DNA from 3 places in the Paenibacillus sp. J22P51 genome. Region 2 is predicted to be linked to each of the others. Evidence: riboswitches for the same ligand, from Rfam matches in the RefSeq annotation. Region 2 holds a riboswitch; each other region holds the start of a gene.
The links. A riboswitch is a leader RNA that binds a small molecule or an ion and turns the genes downstream of it on or off. The one in region 2 is predicted to bind cyclic di-GMP.
Positions count from the first base shown of each region.

Region 1: it holds a riboswitch for cyclic di-GMP, as region 2 does, so the genes downstream of both, AC58QC_RS04610 (phosphotransferase) here and AC58QC_RS22655 (IPT/TIG domain-containing protein) in region 2, are expected to answer to the same signal.
Region 3: it holds a riboswitch for cyclic di-GMP, as region 2 does, so the genes downstream of both, AC58QC_RS11245 (diguanylate cyclase domain-containing protein) here and AC58QC_RS22655 (IPT/TIG domain-containing protein) in region 2, are expected to answer to the same signal.

Region 1 covers NZ_JCAUAZ010000001.1:1,154,457-1,159,825, reverse strand. The annotation lists gene galU (UTP--glucose-1-phosphate uridylyltransferase GalU) at 139-1,023, shown strand; cyclic di-GMP riboswitch class I at 1,164-1,252, shown strand; gene AC58QC_RS04610 (phosphotransferase) at 1,538-2,512, shown strand; gene AC58QC_RS04605 (hypothetical protein) at 2,653-2,784, opposite strand; gene AC58QC_RS04600 (hypothetical protein) at 3,007-3,723, shown strand; gene AC58QC_RS04595 (hypothetical protein) at 3,755-4,330, shown strand; gene AC58QC_RS04590 (copper amine oxidase N-terminal domain-containing protein) at 4,353-5,312, shown strand.
Region 2 covers NZ_JCAUAZ010000012.1:102,200-107,568, reverse strand. The annotation lists gene AC58QC_RS22655 (IPT/TIG domain-containing protein) at 1-1,801, opposite strand, end outside; cyclic di-GMP riboswitch class I at 1,878-1,971, opposite strand; gene AC58QC_RS22650 (hypothetical protein) at 2,149-2,523, opposite strand; gene fliS (flagellar export chaperone FliS) at 2,520-2,906, opposite strand; gene AC58QC_RS22640 (flagellar protein FlaG) at 2,912-3,304, opposite strand; gene fliD (flagellar filament capping protein FliD) at 3,322-5,154, opposite strand; gene AC58QC_RS22630 (glycosyltransferase) at 5,227-5,369, opposite strand, start outside.
Region 3 covers NZ_JCAUAZ010000004.1:69,103-74,471, forward strand. The annotation lists gene AC58QC_RS11240 (spore germination protein) at 1-336, opposite strand, end outside; gene AC58QC_RS11245 (diguanylate cyclase domain-containing protein) at 415-2,079, opposite strand; cyclic di-GMP riboswitch class I at 2,151-2,242, opposite strand; gene AC58QC_RS11250 (phosphatase PAP2 family protein) at 2,500-3,162, opposite strand; gene AC58QC_RS11255 (malate:quinone oxidoreductase) at 3,640-5,148, shown strand.

The DNA of each region.
Region 1 (5,369 bases), on a different contig from region 2:
AATATTGGAATCACAATTAAGAAAAGGATTGAAAAGCAGTTTAAAATAGCTAACAGTATTGGTAAATTCAACCCACTACCCTTACTCTCACCCTTACCTTTATCCCTATTTTTATACTTTTTGTGGAGGAAAACAGAAATGAAAGTACGTAAAGCGATTATACCTGCAGCGGGCTTAGGAACGCGTTTCTTGCCAGCAACTAAAGCGCAACCAAAAGAGATGTTACCAATTGTAGATAAGCCTACATTACAATATATTATAGAAGAAGCGGTTGAATCTGGGATAGAAGAAATACTAATCATTACTGGAAGAAATAAAAAGTCGATAGAGGATCATTTTGATAAATCAGTTGAACTAGAGGTTGAATTGGAAGCGAAAGGGAAATACGCACTTTTAGAAGAAGTTCGTAAAATCTCCGAAATGGTTAATATTCATTATATCCGCCAAAAAGAGCCTAAAGGGCTTGGTCATGCGATTCTTTGCGCGAAAAGCTTTATTGGAAATGAACCATTTGCTGTATTACTTGGTGACGATATTGTCTATGGAGATAAGCCGTGTTTAAAGCAAATGATTGAATCGTATGAAGAGTATAGGACAACAATTCTTGGAGTACAAGAAGTTCCGCTCGCAGAGGTTAATAAATATGGGATTGTTGAAGGAAAACAGATTGCGACTAAAGTTTATAAAGTAAATGGGTTAATTGAAAAACCAAATGTTGAAGATACTCCATCTAGAATAGCTATACTTGGAAGGTATATTATTACCCCCGCAATCTTTGAAATCTTGGTAAATACCGAACCTGGTAAAGGTGGAGAAATCCAATTAACCGATGCACTTAAAGTACTAGCACAAAAAGAAATAATGTATGCATACAACTTTATGGGTAGAAGGTACGACGTAGGTGATAAACTGGGTTTCTTACAAGCAACAGTGGATTACGCATTGAGAAATAAAGATCTTCGTAATGAGTTTCTCAAATACTTGATTTCAGTTACTGAGAACGAGAAAGTTACTAATCATTAACCCTGATTTATTAGTTTATTTTTTTATTCCAAAGTCTAGTACTTTAGACATCTCTACCCTCCAAGAGATACACGACGAAAAGCCCATTGCCGCAAATTATACATTTGCTACAATAGGTATATAAGTCATTCACATAAATTGGACGATAATGGCAAAACTGGTGAAAATCAGTGACGCAAAGCTACAGGGACTAAGGTGGGTCAATCCAGTATGTCAGCCAGCTTCCGAATCATCGTGCCTCCGCAGTGGATTTATGTGAAATCAAGGAGGAATTAGAATGGATAAGTTTTGGCATTCTTTTTGTTTAAGATTTAATGAGGTTATCCTGGATAGCTGCATCTGTGACATCGAGAGAGCGAAGATTTTTAATAAAATTAATTATCACCGAACGAAATTGCATACATAAGCGAAGGCACCTAGAGCAGGTGCTTTTTTTCTTTTGCAGGAAGAGGGAATGTATAGCCATTAGTGAATAACTATAAGAGAGAAGGTAGGATGATGGAGGTGAATTGCGGTGAACAAACAGCTTGAACAGGTGCTCTCAAGTATGGTGAAGCCCAGTGGCGAGTTGGATGCCGCTAGGATAATAGGTAGGCAGTCCCTGTATACAGGACGGAATGGCAAAGTGATTGAGCGCTTCTGGATAGATATGGATGGACAGCGTGAGTCGTATATTTTCAAACCATTAACGAATGGAACGACATGCGGTCGCGAGAAATGGATATACGAACACCTACTAGGATCAATACCAGTTCGCGTTCCTGCGCTGTATGCATCTGCCGAACACGAGGATCCCGAGAGCTATTGGGCTATTTATGAGGATATGGGCAAGATGTCGCACCAGTTGGAGGATAACGAGTATGCCGTTGCCACCGCGTGTATTCCCTTATGGCATATGCTGCCACATGATAGGGTGCCGTCGCGTTTCAAAGGGGATAAGACAGATCTAACCGACTTGAAACAAGATGATTTGAATGGGTTTCACGATATGGGGAAGCGTTTGCTTCGACTAGGTTTTGACAAAGAAAAAGTTGCAGCTATCGAGCAACTCATTATGCAATGGAACGGAACTTTTGAAACAGAGATTGTTATTTCGCATGGTGATTATCATCAAGGGAATGTATGCCGGCGTGGCGATGAGTTTATTATTCTAGATTGGGAATTCATGCATCATAATTCGGTGTTCTGGGATTTATATGGTTTGTTAGATATGAGTCATCCCGACTTTCCGAAAATGATCAGTTCCTCTACACGTCTAGACGCGTTACATGCGTATTTGAATCAGAGAGTTTCCTTGGGATGGGAAGCCGATTCTGGAAACTTTATTGCTGATTATCATCGATATGCGATTGTTCATTCAGTCTGGATGCTTGGACTAATTGAGAAAGATTTACAGAAAGGACAGTGGGATACATCCAAATTGCTTCGTGCCCAGCAAGAAACGATGCATTCACTTGTGGCGTGTTTGGCCTATTGTGAGAGAGCTTAAGTCGCCTGGACTACAAAATAGGACTAATGACCCTGTCTTTGGTCCCTCTTCATTTGGTGCATTTTAGCTTATACTTGTAAAATATTCGCAAATCGAGTCGATAGCCGACGCCTGATCAGAGACGCCAGCTATGCCTAAATTTACTTGCTCGATAGTCGTCTGCGTTTAAAAGCCCAGTATTTGATCCAAATAGCGCCTTCATCGTCTTTGAAAAGCTTAATACCAGCCAATTTCAATGGCGTCCAAACTTCTGTAAAATAGTAATTTGGCATCGCACAGCCTCCCGTATGATGTAACTTACTTCAATATAACCTTAGACCTATAAAAAGGCTGTCGAAATTTGTCGTTGAGAATTGTGAACGATTTCTTTTTTTTTTGCGTTAAAGCACCCTCAGGGTGCTTTTTTTATGCTTTTTCGATCGACAAGATGTGACTTCATGGCTCAAAAAGCTTATAATAGGAATTATCCAGTATGAGACTTGGTAGGTGAAGATATGTTAAAGAAGAAGTGGAAGAATCGAATACTATGGGTAGGAAGTAGTCTGGTTGTTCTACTTGCTATTGGGTATTATGGCATGAATATAGCTATGTCGTATGTCCTACAATCGATGATTCCGCAGATCCCTATTGAAATTAGTGGACAAGCTTTAGAGAGTGCTAGTTTGACAGGTTCGATTGGCATCAGTAAGGAAGCTGAAAGTGGTGTAGTGGCAACTGATAAAGCGGCAGGGTCTTTGGTTCCTATTTCTAAGCAGGGAGAAACTAATACCCAAGGTAGTCAGACTCAATCTACCACTGTGCCTATAGGAACATCTACGAGTAGCGAAGCCGTAGTTTCCCCCTCTAGTACCGTCAGTGTACCTAGTGTAGCTATACAAGATGGCCAGACTGCTACTCCAACACAACCAGTGACAAAGGATAAATTCGGTTACCAGGCACAGGTTTCATCGGAGAAAACGAAAGCGGTTCAAGACTCGATTACGCTAAAAGAGAAGGCATCGGTTACTTCCGTGCTGCTGAAGAAATTGAGTACTTCCGATCTTCAACTTTTTGCAAGTATGGCTGGGAATGGCTTATCTGTGGATGAGAAGAAGAATGCGAAGGAAATCATATTGCAAAAGCTAACGGAAGACGAGTATAACCAGCTGATTGGGATTGCTGCGAAATATGGATTGAGCCAGGGAAAGAATTATAAAGACACGCAGAAATAATCTCAGATTACAAATAGGTAGAGGGGATTTTGTGAGAAAACGAAAACGACTCATTCTGGTTTTGGTTAGTATAGGCATTATAGGTGCGGGCGGATATTCGGCCTACACCTATGCCATGAATGTGATAGGGAATAAAATCGCCGATCAGCTCGTTATTGAAACTGAGAATAATCAACAATTGTTGGAGCACATCGATTTGCCTGTTATACCTGAAACCCAAGCAGTTGTATCTTCTGAGGCATCTGTGCCGACTGCTGAGCCAGGTTTGGCAGATCAGCCGGTTGGTAACTCCAAGGCAGTTAATTCGGATCAGGGACAGTCAGAATCGAATTCTGTTCAGAGCAAGCAATCTCAGCAAGCTATAGTCAATGACCGAGAGAAGCAAACTGCGACTGAGAAGAAGGCAGCAGCTGGGTCATTTGAGAGTAAGCAGGAAGCCGTGAAGTTTGTAATGAGCAGGTTTTCGGCATCAGAGCTCAATAACCTTAGGCAAATGGCAAGCGGCGGCTTGACATCTGAGGAGAAGGCAGAGCTGAAGAAGATCGCTTATACGAAGTTTACTTCGGCCGAAATTACGGCAGTTCAGAAGGTTGTTTCCACCCAATAATATTAGAAGAGGTGTTTTGTAAGTGAAGGTTAGAAATGGCTTCAAAACGATTGGATTATCTTTGGCACTAATGATGGGTTTCAGCGCACAAGCAGCTGCAGCACAAGCACCAACGGATGTGGATGTGTATCAGATCCCAATGCATTTCACTTTTGACGGGAAGGAATATGCGCCACCAGAAGGTCAGCAGGGTTTCATTTACGAAGGTACGACTTATGTGCCGATCCGTTTCATATCCTATTCGCTGGATAAGGCGGTAAGCTGGGACCCGAATACATACACGGTATCGATCGCAGAGCCTAAAGCGGCAGAAAAAATTAATATTAATGAATATAAAATGAATGCACAAGTTTATTCGAAAAGTAATGAGAAGTTCGATAAATCAAAGTTAGCGCCTAGCAATCTGAAGGTATATAAAGAAAAGATTTCTTACATATTCGATGGTATTGCAAAAAGCCCATCTGATGAATTGCCAGGTTATATTGTGGATGGTAGTCTGTTTGTCCCGATTCGTTTTTTCTCTGAGTCAGTTGGAAAGACGATCAACTGGGATCCGGAAACCTACACGGTGTCCGCGGTTACCACGGAAGAGAAGAAAGCCGAGGACAAATTGCCTGAAACTACAAAACCAGATACGACAAAGCCTGTTACAACGCCGCCAATTGGCGGTGGGGCTGGTGGTGCCACGAAACCGTCATTAGCGTCGATTAAGGCGGATGCAGAAGCCCGATTGTCCCAGCTTAAGGCAGATGCTAAAGCCGCGTTACAAGACCTGTATAATCAATATAAGGAAACTCCAAATCCGAGTTTAATCGCGCAAGGCTTAGCGAAAGTCGCACAAATTGATGGCCAATTTGATCAAATTATTAGTGACACGGAAGCGAAGCTAAGTACGAACGGTTACGACACTTCCATTACTGATACCTACGAAGATCAATATGAGCAAATGAAGTCAGATGCGCTGGCTTCGATCAAACAGTAATCCGCCCATTTTTGGGCTTTTGTTCACCGAGTAGGCAATCGCACACATACAGTATAG
Region 2 (5,369 bases):
TTACATCTACAGCTCCTGCATTTGCAACCTGAGGTGAAGTTACTTTGATTTTTTCACTTGAGTAATAAGTAGCGATGGGCGCTTCGTCATTGCCAAAATAAACTTTCGCACCATTTTCGATTTTCGTCCCTATAATATTAACACCGTCTCCACCAGAAACTAGACCTGTATTCGGGCTAACCGAATTGATTTCTAACTTAACTATCGGAGGTGCGTTATAGGTATAACCGCCTGATATCGTTAAATTTGTTCCATCTGGGTTTTCAAGGGAAATATCAACTGGACCTTCCGTAGTAGAAGCAGGGGCATACACTTTCAGATAAGTTGAGCTAGCATTCAAGAAAGTCTGAGCGGCAACGCCACCGAATTTTACGGTTATGCCACTCATGAAGTATTTCCCAGTGAACGCTACAAGATTTCCACCATCTAAAGGCCCATTATTGGGCTGTATTAATGTAACAACAGGATCCGCTTTATATTGATAATTTGTAGTTGTTTTTTGGCTGTCTGGATTGGTAACTGTTACTGTAACTGTTCCTTGAGCTCCTCCTGGAACAGTTACAGTAATCTGATCGCTACTCACAACATTAACATTTAATGCATCAGTATAACCAAAAGTAACAGTAGCACCTGGTCTAAACTTAGAACCGTTTATTGTGACTGTTTCTCCTCCTACAGGACTTCCATTATCATTTACTATTGATGTAATTGTTGGAGCTGGAAAAGTTACATTTATGTAAGTATTAGGTATTAACTTAGAACGATTTGCACCGGCGTAGTCGTTGTAAGTAATGTTCGATGTGGAAGTGGATACTGAAAGTGTTCCTGCTTTATTAGGATCCTTAGGTTTGATCTTATATTTAAAAACAAGATCATTATTTTTTAACTCTTGAAAATTCCAAGTTAATGTATTTCCTGATACTGTTGGTTTTGGGATATTGTTATCGTAGGAACCCGGTACAATATCAAAATCAGAAGAAACAGTATCGGTAACAACAACATTATATGCACTTGCTACACCAATCTCTTTTACGATATTGGTGTAAATCTCCGATAATCCTGTTGTACCAAGAACAAAGTGATGATGCTGTTCTGTTGTAGACATTTGTTTTAATAAAATATTAGGACCACTGGTATCTGGATTATCAGTAGGCGATAGCAAAGCAATTGTGTAAAATACAATACCTGCGTCTTTTGCAAGCTGCGCATTCTGTAATGCATACTCATATGGATTTTGACTAGGCAGAGTAGCTTCGCCATCAGTCATGATAACAATGACTGGCTGCGCATCAGGACGATGGTTGGAAAGCAACGCTATGGCTTGATCAATTGAATAACCAGTTGCTGTAGCTCCATTAGCAGATAAGGTGTTAATGTAGCTTTTTGCAGCAGCTGCATCAGTTGTTAGTGGAAACGTGCCTGTTACACCTTCTGAACTAAAATCCACTATGCCAACCTCATGCTTTGTTAGATCCATAAGATCAATAAAGCCTTTTGCTGCATCTTTAGCGGCGCTCATCTTGGTAACACCGTTACCATAACTAGTACCCATACTACCAGATTTATCAATAATCAGAATGACATCATTGGGCATAATTATGTTAGCTGGCGGTGTCCCCTTAATATTTAATGTAACTTCGGCTTCTTGCTCGGTAGTAATGGTAGTCGGGTTAACACTTTTTGAAACCGTTACATAATCATTCACTGCAGCATTGGCTTTTGATGTGAGCGGAACAGAAAATCCGCTAAAAGCTAAAATTAAGACCATTGTAAGCAAAAAATTCTTGTGAATTCTTTTCATTGTTCTTCCTCCCCTTTTATACTAGAAATAAAAAAAACAATAGCAGATTGCTATTGCTTGAAGAAACATTCAAACAGTTTGCAACCTGGCGATCATGAGTAGTCTATTCTGACTATTCAAGACCCATGGCTTTGCGTCCCTATATCTCTATAGGTTTGCCAAATATGCTGTTATTTTGTAGAAATCAAGCGATTACATAAGTAAATATTACCATAAATAACACACCGGTAGAACAGTTATTTTATTAAGTTATGACAAAAGTTTGGGTCGCATTCCCTAATATTTATTCCAGAAAGCCTTTCCAATCCTTTAAAAAAGATGGGAATACCTACCGGTTTTCTCATTTGTTAATTATGTTTATCTATAAAATAACCATCTATCTGTGTAGGTAATAATCGATAGCCATTCCGTGCCTTATGACCATTTTCAATATGTTTAATGTTGCGGGCCAACTCCAATTTGTAGCTATTCATCTTCTCATTTAATCGGGCTTGCAGATCAATGCATTCTTTAACTACTGCTATTAATTCTTGCGAAGAATTTGACTTACTATAATGAAAGTTAAGTTTGTCTATTTTCTCTCGAAGCTCATTTTGCTCTATTTGCAAATTATTTAGCTGTTCTATTGAATCATCCATTCCTAAATCTAGCTCCAAAACTTTTTCTATAGAGTGCTTCAATGTAACGAACAAGGAATCAGGTGCGCTTTGAATCTGGATCATACGGTTACCTTGTTATTCGACTTAATAACCTTCAGAGCTTCAGACCATGTATCCCTTAGTTCTTGAATAAAATCTATACATATTTGAAGACTTTCAACATCCAATTGAACATTTGCATAGATTAATTTTTCTTTAATATAGTTGTATAACGCTGATAATTGCTTCGAAATCTCATAATTCATGTTTAGTGTAATTAAGAGTTCATTAATAATATCTTGAGCTCGAGTGAGATTACTATTTTTTAGCTCATAATCCTTTTTATTCATCCCATCAAGAGCCTGCTTCATAAATTTTAAGCAACCATTATAGAGCATCAAAGTAAGTTCTCCTGGTTGGGCAGTATTAACCTGAGTATTAATGTAAAGATTCTGTGCTTTATTCATTGTTGTTATCCCCTCTCATCAAAAATAGCGCCACTAATCTCCTGTAACTTGTCCATTAAATCCAGGAATTTCTCTGGTGGCACCTCTCTAATTACCTCATTAGTCTCCGCATTGAGAACTTTTACCACTATATCCCCAGTTTGCTTATGAATACTGTACTGAAATTTCTTTTCTACACCCATAATTGATTGATTGGCTTTATTAATCGCTTTGATAACTGCCTCATCAGCAATGGACAACTCATAACTTTTTTTATGCCTTAACTCAACATAGGAGGAAGAATCAACTGAACTTGAATGATTACCTTCTTGGATAGTATCACTCTTATATGCCTTTGTAACCACATCAGTTATTGTTTGAGTAACACTTCCTTTAGCTGAGATAGAATTTATGTTCATCTGTAATACCCCCTATATTATTTGAATTGCTGAGACAACCATGACATTTGACTGTTTCCATTAGCAACAGCCTGATCCATAGCGGTAAATCTTTTATAGTAGTAATCTTCTTTACTGCTTAATTTACGATCAAAAGTACTAATACTATTCTGCATGTCATAAAGCCTTTTCCCTAAATCGGTACTTATGTCTGTTGAAATTCCACCGACGCGTCCAGCTTTCTTGACTAGGTCGCTCAGACTGTTGTTTACTTGTTCATATAATGCTTGTGCAATTCCTTTTTCATCCAAAACATCGTTCGATGATTGGTTAGTAAAAAGGTTAATTACACTAGTTGGATCTTGTGATAATGCTTGTTTTAATTTGGTTTCATCGAGTTTTATTTTACCTGCATCAATAGGATTATAAGCTGCTGCAGGAGAAACCGTAGTTATACCAACTTTATATAGTGCATTATATGCTGTAGGAATATTTTGTACCGTTTCGGTTAATAATGAGCGGAAATTACTCGCGGTTTTTGATAATATCGTATCATTATGCAAAAGACCTGCCTTCGCCTTATTTTCCCATAAAGTAATATCAGTATCCTTCATACTACTCTTTTGCTCATCAGTTAATGGATCATAACCTTTTACTTTTGTATCGCTTAATCTTTGATTAATGAAACCAATCATATCATTATACTGAGTCACAAAATCTTTAATTTTACTCAGAATAGCATCATTATCTTTTGTAACAGAAACTGTTACATCTGATGTTGTCTTGCTATTTAAAGAGTAAGTGACCCCATCTAATGTAAAGCTGTTAGAATCTCGTTTGGATGGTACTCCATCAATTGTTACATCAGCATCTTTACCCGATACTATCGTTGAATTCATTTTTATAGAGCTGAGAAAATTACCACTTCCAGATTGAAGATCAACCTGTGCGGTTGCACCTACTGTTTTACTACTAAATGTAAATGAATCACTAATTGAATCATAGCTCATATTTACATTGGCTGCGGAACTGTTCACTCTTGAAATAATTGAGCTGAGTGTGTCTGTATCCGTGTATGATATTACTTGACCATTTACTTTAAAATCAAATGTCGAACCTGCTGGAGTTATAGTAAGTGGAGTCGAGAACTTGGAAGCAATGTCCTTTAACTGAGCTTTTACATTAATTTTATAAGATTGTTGATCAACAAACCCCAAGTCCGTTATGCCACTGTTTCCAGATACCGCACCTATGACTACTTGCGGTAGGCTTCCACTTGACCCATTCGGTACAATTTCCAGCTTGCCCCCATTAAGGCTAGCGTTAATTTTATTTGCACCAAAAGCATTATCCAACTGTTTTTGAACCTCAGTTGTTAATTGGCTGTTATCATAAGTACCCGCTGTAAGCTTAATGGTTTGTGTTACTCCATTCAAAGTTACATTAATGGAATCATTAGGGGTTGCTCCGCCACTTGTAATGTTAATACTAGCAGCTAAAGAATTCCCAATGAGCGCTGGGTTAGAAACTCCTCCTGGAGTACTATTCTTGATTGCGCCAGATGCTAATTCATTTACAGCAATCGTGTGTGATATTGGGTTGGCAATATTACTCGCCGTTACCGATACTTGAGATGGATTTGAAGATGCTGCTTGAGATTGGTTTAAGGCACTTGAAAATCTCATTCCACTTAAAAAATCTCTAAAACTGGCAAGTTTTGAGTTAACTTCTCTGTACATGTCTGTTTGCCAGCTAAGTACTTGTTTTTTTTGATTCAACTTTTCCCGTGGCATTTTTTCTGCCTTCATTAAATCACCGACAATTTTGTCGATGTCCATACCCGAGCCCATACCACTAATTCTCATCGGCATATCCCATTACCTCCAATTTATTTCTATATACTATTATATCGACCATTTATCTCTCGAATTATAGTAATTTTTTTATATTTTTAATAATCTTACTTGAGCCTCCCTATATTCATATTTAGCGGAAATCTCATAATAACTCCTAGCTAGATTTAGATTGCCTGTCAGTTCGTAATAAATCCCCAAATTGAAGGCCGCCTTATAAGACCCGACACCAT
Region 3 (5,369 bases), on a different contig from region 2:
TACCTGAACGGTGTCGGGCTTGTCCTGAAACTTTCGCTGCACGTCGAAGCGGTAGACCTGATCTTCAATTTGAAAGAGAACAGTACCTTTGAGTAACAAGGGTGTCCAATGCTCGGATTGATCCACTTTACCGAAGGCAGGATTCGCGTGAAGATTACGTTCGAATTCTTCGGGGTTAAAGCAATAAGAGTAAGGAATGGTCAATCCATTCTTAATTAAAGCCTGATCGCAGAGAGAAGGGAAGTAGCTCACTTCCATTTGCATATAGCCATTGTCGAGGGTGTCATAGAATAGGTCAGCTGGATTGTTCAACTCAGCACGGATTTGTTCGATCATGCGAATTCCCCCAATTCCCTTACATTACCATGCGGCTTAGCGTGCCCTGAAAGGGGGGAGAATAATCAGCGGAGGAGGTTAACCTTGCAAATATTGTTCCAAGACAATTTTCTGGGGGAATTTCATGTGCATACCTTGTTGAAAGAATTGGTAATTGTTTCGCCCCAGATCCTTGGCGGCATACATGGCTTGGTCTGCATGCTTGAGCAAAAGCTCTTGTGTATCGCCATCGTAGGGATACATCGAAATACCAATATTCGTAGAGACATAAATATCCCCAATATCCATGTTAAAAGGAATCTCCAACAAAGCGATGATGTTCTGGGCTTGCTCTCTAATCGTTTGTTGATTCCCTTGGGGAAGCAAGATGATAAATTCATCGCCGCTTAATCTAGAGACGGTCCCATTCTCGGGTAAGCAACTAGAGAGTAAATCAGCAAATTTATGCAAGGTGTGATCCCCAACCAGATGACCGAAGGAATCATTAATCCATTTGAACCGATAAATATCCAGAAACATAACGCCTAAGGTCTCATGGTGCTGTTGGGCGTGAGCTAAAGTATGCTGGAACAGCTCATTGAATTGATTGCGATTAGGCAATCCAGTTAAATGATCGAAGTACGCTAACTGATGAATGAGTTCTTCTGATTTCCTTTTTTCCGTTAAGTCCCTGAGGTAGGCCGTATAAATCGTTTTCCCCCCATAAATGATATCCGTAATGATAATTTCGGCCGGAAACTTGCTGCGGTCTGATCGGTACGCGATAATTTCAAAGCGTCTGCCAATGACGGAATCGGCCTTCTGACTTAACAGTTGATATAACAAAGCAGCATCTTGTCCGTCTTGATCGAAAGGAAAGAGGAGATCGAATAACGTACGTTTCAGCGCTTCTTTGCGCGCGTAGCCGAATATGGCTTCTGCTGCAGGATTGAATTCAATGATCCAGCCCTGAGATTTGAACATGAAGATACAATCGATGGCTGATTCTAATATAGAAGCTTTAAGCGCAATCTGTTCCGCCAATCGTCGATCCACAGAGAGCGAGCTAATAAAACTGATGGCAAAGATGAGCAGCGTTCCAAATGCCACATACATAGCCACGATAATGAAGTCCATATTCACAGCATTGGCACTATGCGGAAGTGTTACCGGAGGAAACGTCATCACAGCGGATGACATGCCCATATAGTGCATACCTGTAATCGCTATACCCATAATAAGACTACTAATGAAGAGTCGGTGATGGTTCCGTTTGAAAAAGAAGTAAAGCGCCGTGATGGATGCTAGTATGGCGATCACAATCGATAACGTGAACGGTACGAGCTTATAGTGAGTAGTCACTTGTAGTAACGAGGCCATACCGATATAATGCATGCCGCTAATTGCTAACCCCATGAATGTACCGCCAATAAGGAACCTCGAACGGATAGAGCTCGCTTGGAAGGCGACCACAAGTCCGACCAGTGCACCTCCAACCGCTACAAGAATGGAGATACTGACAATCGAAATATCATAGGTCACGCCACTGGGCAAATGAAAAGCTAGCATCCCGATGAAATGCATGGACCATATGCCTACACCCATCACGAGGGAACTACATATAATCCAGCTCTTCTGGTGCCATCCTTCCGAAGTGGATACTTTCCGAGCTAGATTCAAAGCCGTAAACGAGGCAAGCAGCGCAATAACGAACGAAAGCAGAACAAGCACGAAATTATAACTTTCCGATAGCGAATTATGCATAAGAGATCCCTCCTACTATTGTCCCGGCATAAAAAAAAGGATCATCCCGAATAAAGGATCATCCCTTCAAATTCGGCAACCTGTCAACCATAGCATCCGAATTGGCATGCGTTAGGCCATGGCTTTGCGTCTCATCGTTTCCGATGATTTGCCCTTTTCGATTTTCATGTTTATCTGTACTTCAGTACCCATTCCATCTACTACTATTTAACTATTATAGAGCAGGTAAAAATTACCTGTATATAGCGATAAATGCGGTCTTTTGTCGAATATAATAAAGAAAGGTAAAGACGAACCATTTTTTTACTTTATAGGTAAAAAACACGGATTAGTCACGTTAGAAGTGACTAATCCGTGTTTATGAGGCTTACTGGATGATGACATAAAATACTTGTATTAGAAAGGGGGAGGTGAAGAATTTTAACTACTACTTGCCTTATTTTTGTTATAGCGATACTCCATATACCATTGAAATAGCCAAACGATGAACGTGAACCAAAATCCACTTGCCAAATAGGCACCTACAACATCACTAGGATAATGGACACCGAGGTAGATCCGGCTAATACCAATGAGAAGAATCATACTTATGCTGCTCAAAATGACCACGGTCCTGCCAAACTTTGAGGGAAGGTGTCTCCAAAGTAGAAACGCTAGTGAAGCATATAAGGCAAAGGCTGCCATGGAATGACCACTTGGAAAGCTGTATCCCGTCTCTTGAATTAACCTATGGAGGGAGGGGCGCTCTCTCTGAAAGATGATTTTAAGAAGCTGATTCAAACCTACGGTGCCGATAAGTAGAATTCCAAACAGAATTAATTCTTTGCGGTGATGCAGGAATTTAATTTGAATAAACAAGCTGCCAAGGAAAATGACAATGACAACTGGCGACGAACCAATGTATGTAAACAACCTCATCATGGAAGTTAACCATGGCGTTTCCAGCCCTTGAATATATGAGATGATACCACTGTCAAAAGCTGCGATCCACTGCCCCTTTAACATGGAGGCCACCACGCTAAAGCTAATTAATGTGAGTATGCTCAAAATAAGAAAAATGGTGACTTTTAATTTAGAATTCATTATCAAGATAGCTCCAATTTCTAGGTGTAATCAAATAGGTGGGTGAATGGATAGGTCGGGATACCCATTTGTTAGTATAGCCACATTCGCGAATGAACTAGCTATTATTTTTAATGAATTTGGGAATACTTTTATTGCTAATAAGTAAGGTGTTTGTTTCCTTTATTGTGCATTCCCGCCATCTCATGTAGTCTCCAGTCCTCCTCGCCATAATAGTCTCCACATATTCTGACAAGGACATTATCTCATTCCCGCGAGTGATTTCCACGCCATAAGGACTATCCGGTAAGACTTCTTCTACGCACTTCTTGTCGTATAGCTTATAACTATCATATAATAGTAAATAAATATTTTAATCGAGTGTTTTATCATGGATCCAGAAAGGTGTATGACTAGGTCGCGCCCTGGCTTGCTGTAGCGCCTAAGGAGTGGCGCCTACATCCTTTCTGCAAATTTTAGGGTATAAGGATGGTAATAATGAGCAACAGAGAAACTAAAACAGACGTCATCTTAATTGGTGCAGGAATCATGAGTGCGACATTAGGGACACTTCTGAAAGAATTAGTACCGGAATGGGAAATTACAGTGTTTGAGAAGCTCGAAACTGCAGGAGAGGAAAGCTCTAACGAGTGGAATAATGCAGGAACAGGACATGCGGCACTGTGCGAGCTTAACTACACTGTCGAAAAACCAGATGGATCTGTAGATATTAGCAAAGCTATTCAAATCAATGAACAGTTCCAGGATTCCATGCAATTTTGGTCTTATCTTGTAGACAGCAAGCTAATCCGTAATCCACAGGACTTTATCATGCCGTTGCCTCATATGAGTATGGTACAGGGGGAGAAGAATGTATCGTTTTTAAAGAAACGTTATGAAGCGATGTCAACGAATTCTCTGTTTCAAGGGATGGAATTTTCCGATGACCCTCGCAAATTGATGGAATGGATTCCGCTTATTATAGAAGGCCGACCAGCGAATGAACCTATCGCGGCAACCAAAATCGACGCAGGCACGGATGTCAACTTTGGTGCTTTAACGCGCATCTTGTTTGACCACTTAAAGAGTAAAAATGTCGATATTAAATACAGACATAGTGTTGATAATATTAAACGTACTTACGACGGCTCTTGGGAATTGAAGGTACGGAACGACAGAGGTATGGTCGAGCGTCATACTGCCAAATTCGTCTTTATCGGAGGCGGAGGCGGAAGTCTGCATTTACTGCAAAAATCCGGCATTCCCGAAGGGAGAAATATTGGCGGATTCCCGGTAAGCGGAATATTTATGGTGTGTAAAAATCCGGATGTTATCGCACAGCATCATGCTAAAGTATACGGTAAAGCTAAGCTTGGAGCTCCACCAATGTCAGTTCCGCATCTTGACACAAGATTTATCGATAACAAAAAATCGTTGCTATTTGGACCGTTTGCCGGCTTCTCACCAAAGTTTCTAAAGACCGGTTCAATGTTTGATTTGGTCACATCCGTCAAACCGAATAATCTCGTGACGATGTTATCGGCAGGTGCTAAAAACATGTCATTGACCAAATACCTGATCGAGCAAGTCATGTTATCGAAAGAAAAGCGCATGGAAGAGTTACGCGAGTTTATACCAAATGCCAAAAGCGAGGATTGGGATCTAGTCGTAGCGGGTCAACGTGTACAAGTTATCAAGGATACCGCTGCCGGAAAAGGGACGCTTCAATTTGGTACGGAAGTTATTAGTGCCGCTGATGGCTCATTAGCTGCTTTGCTCGGCGCTTCTCCAGGTGCTTCTACTGCCGTTTCCGTTATGCTTGAGTTAGTAAAAAAATGCTTCCCGCAACATATCAAAGCGTGGGAACCGAAAATAAAAGAAATGATTCCTTCTTACGGCGTGTCACTAATGAAAAACCCAGAGCTGGTCCACGAAATTCATACTTCAACCGCGCGGACGCTTGGTCTAAACAAAAACAGGTCATTACAGGTAGCACGCCAAACGTAAGATAATACCTAGTTAATGTATCATCATAGTGTAATTTTTGAAAAACCTTGTTAAATCAAGGTTTTTTTCTTTTGTTGCCGCGGCTACAGGAAGATGTATTAAATTGAGACAGAAAGCCCACAGTTATCAACTAGAATTTTCGGATGATAACTATGGGCTTTTTCGTGCGATATAACGGAATGAAGATAGCAGCTAAATTATTACTATTACAGCAAAGAATG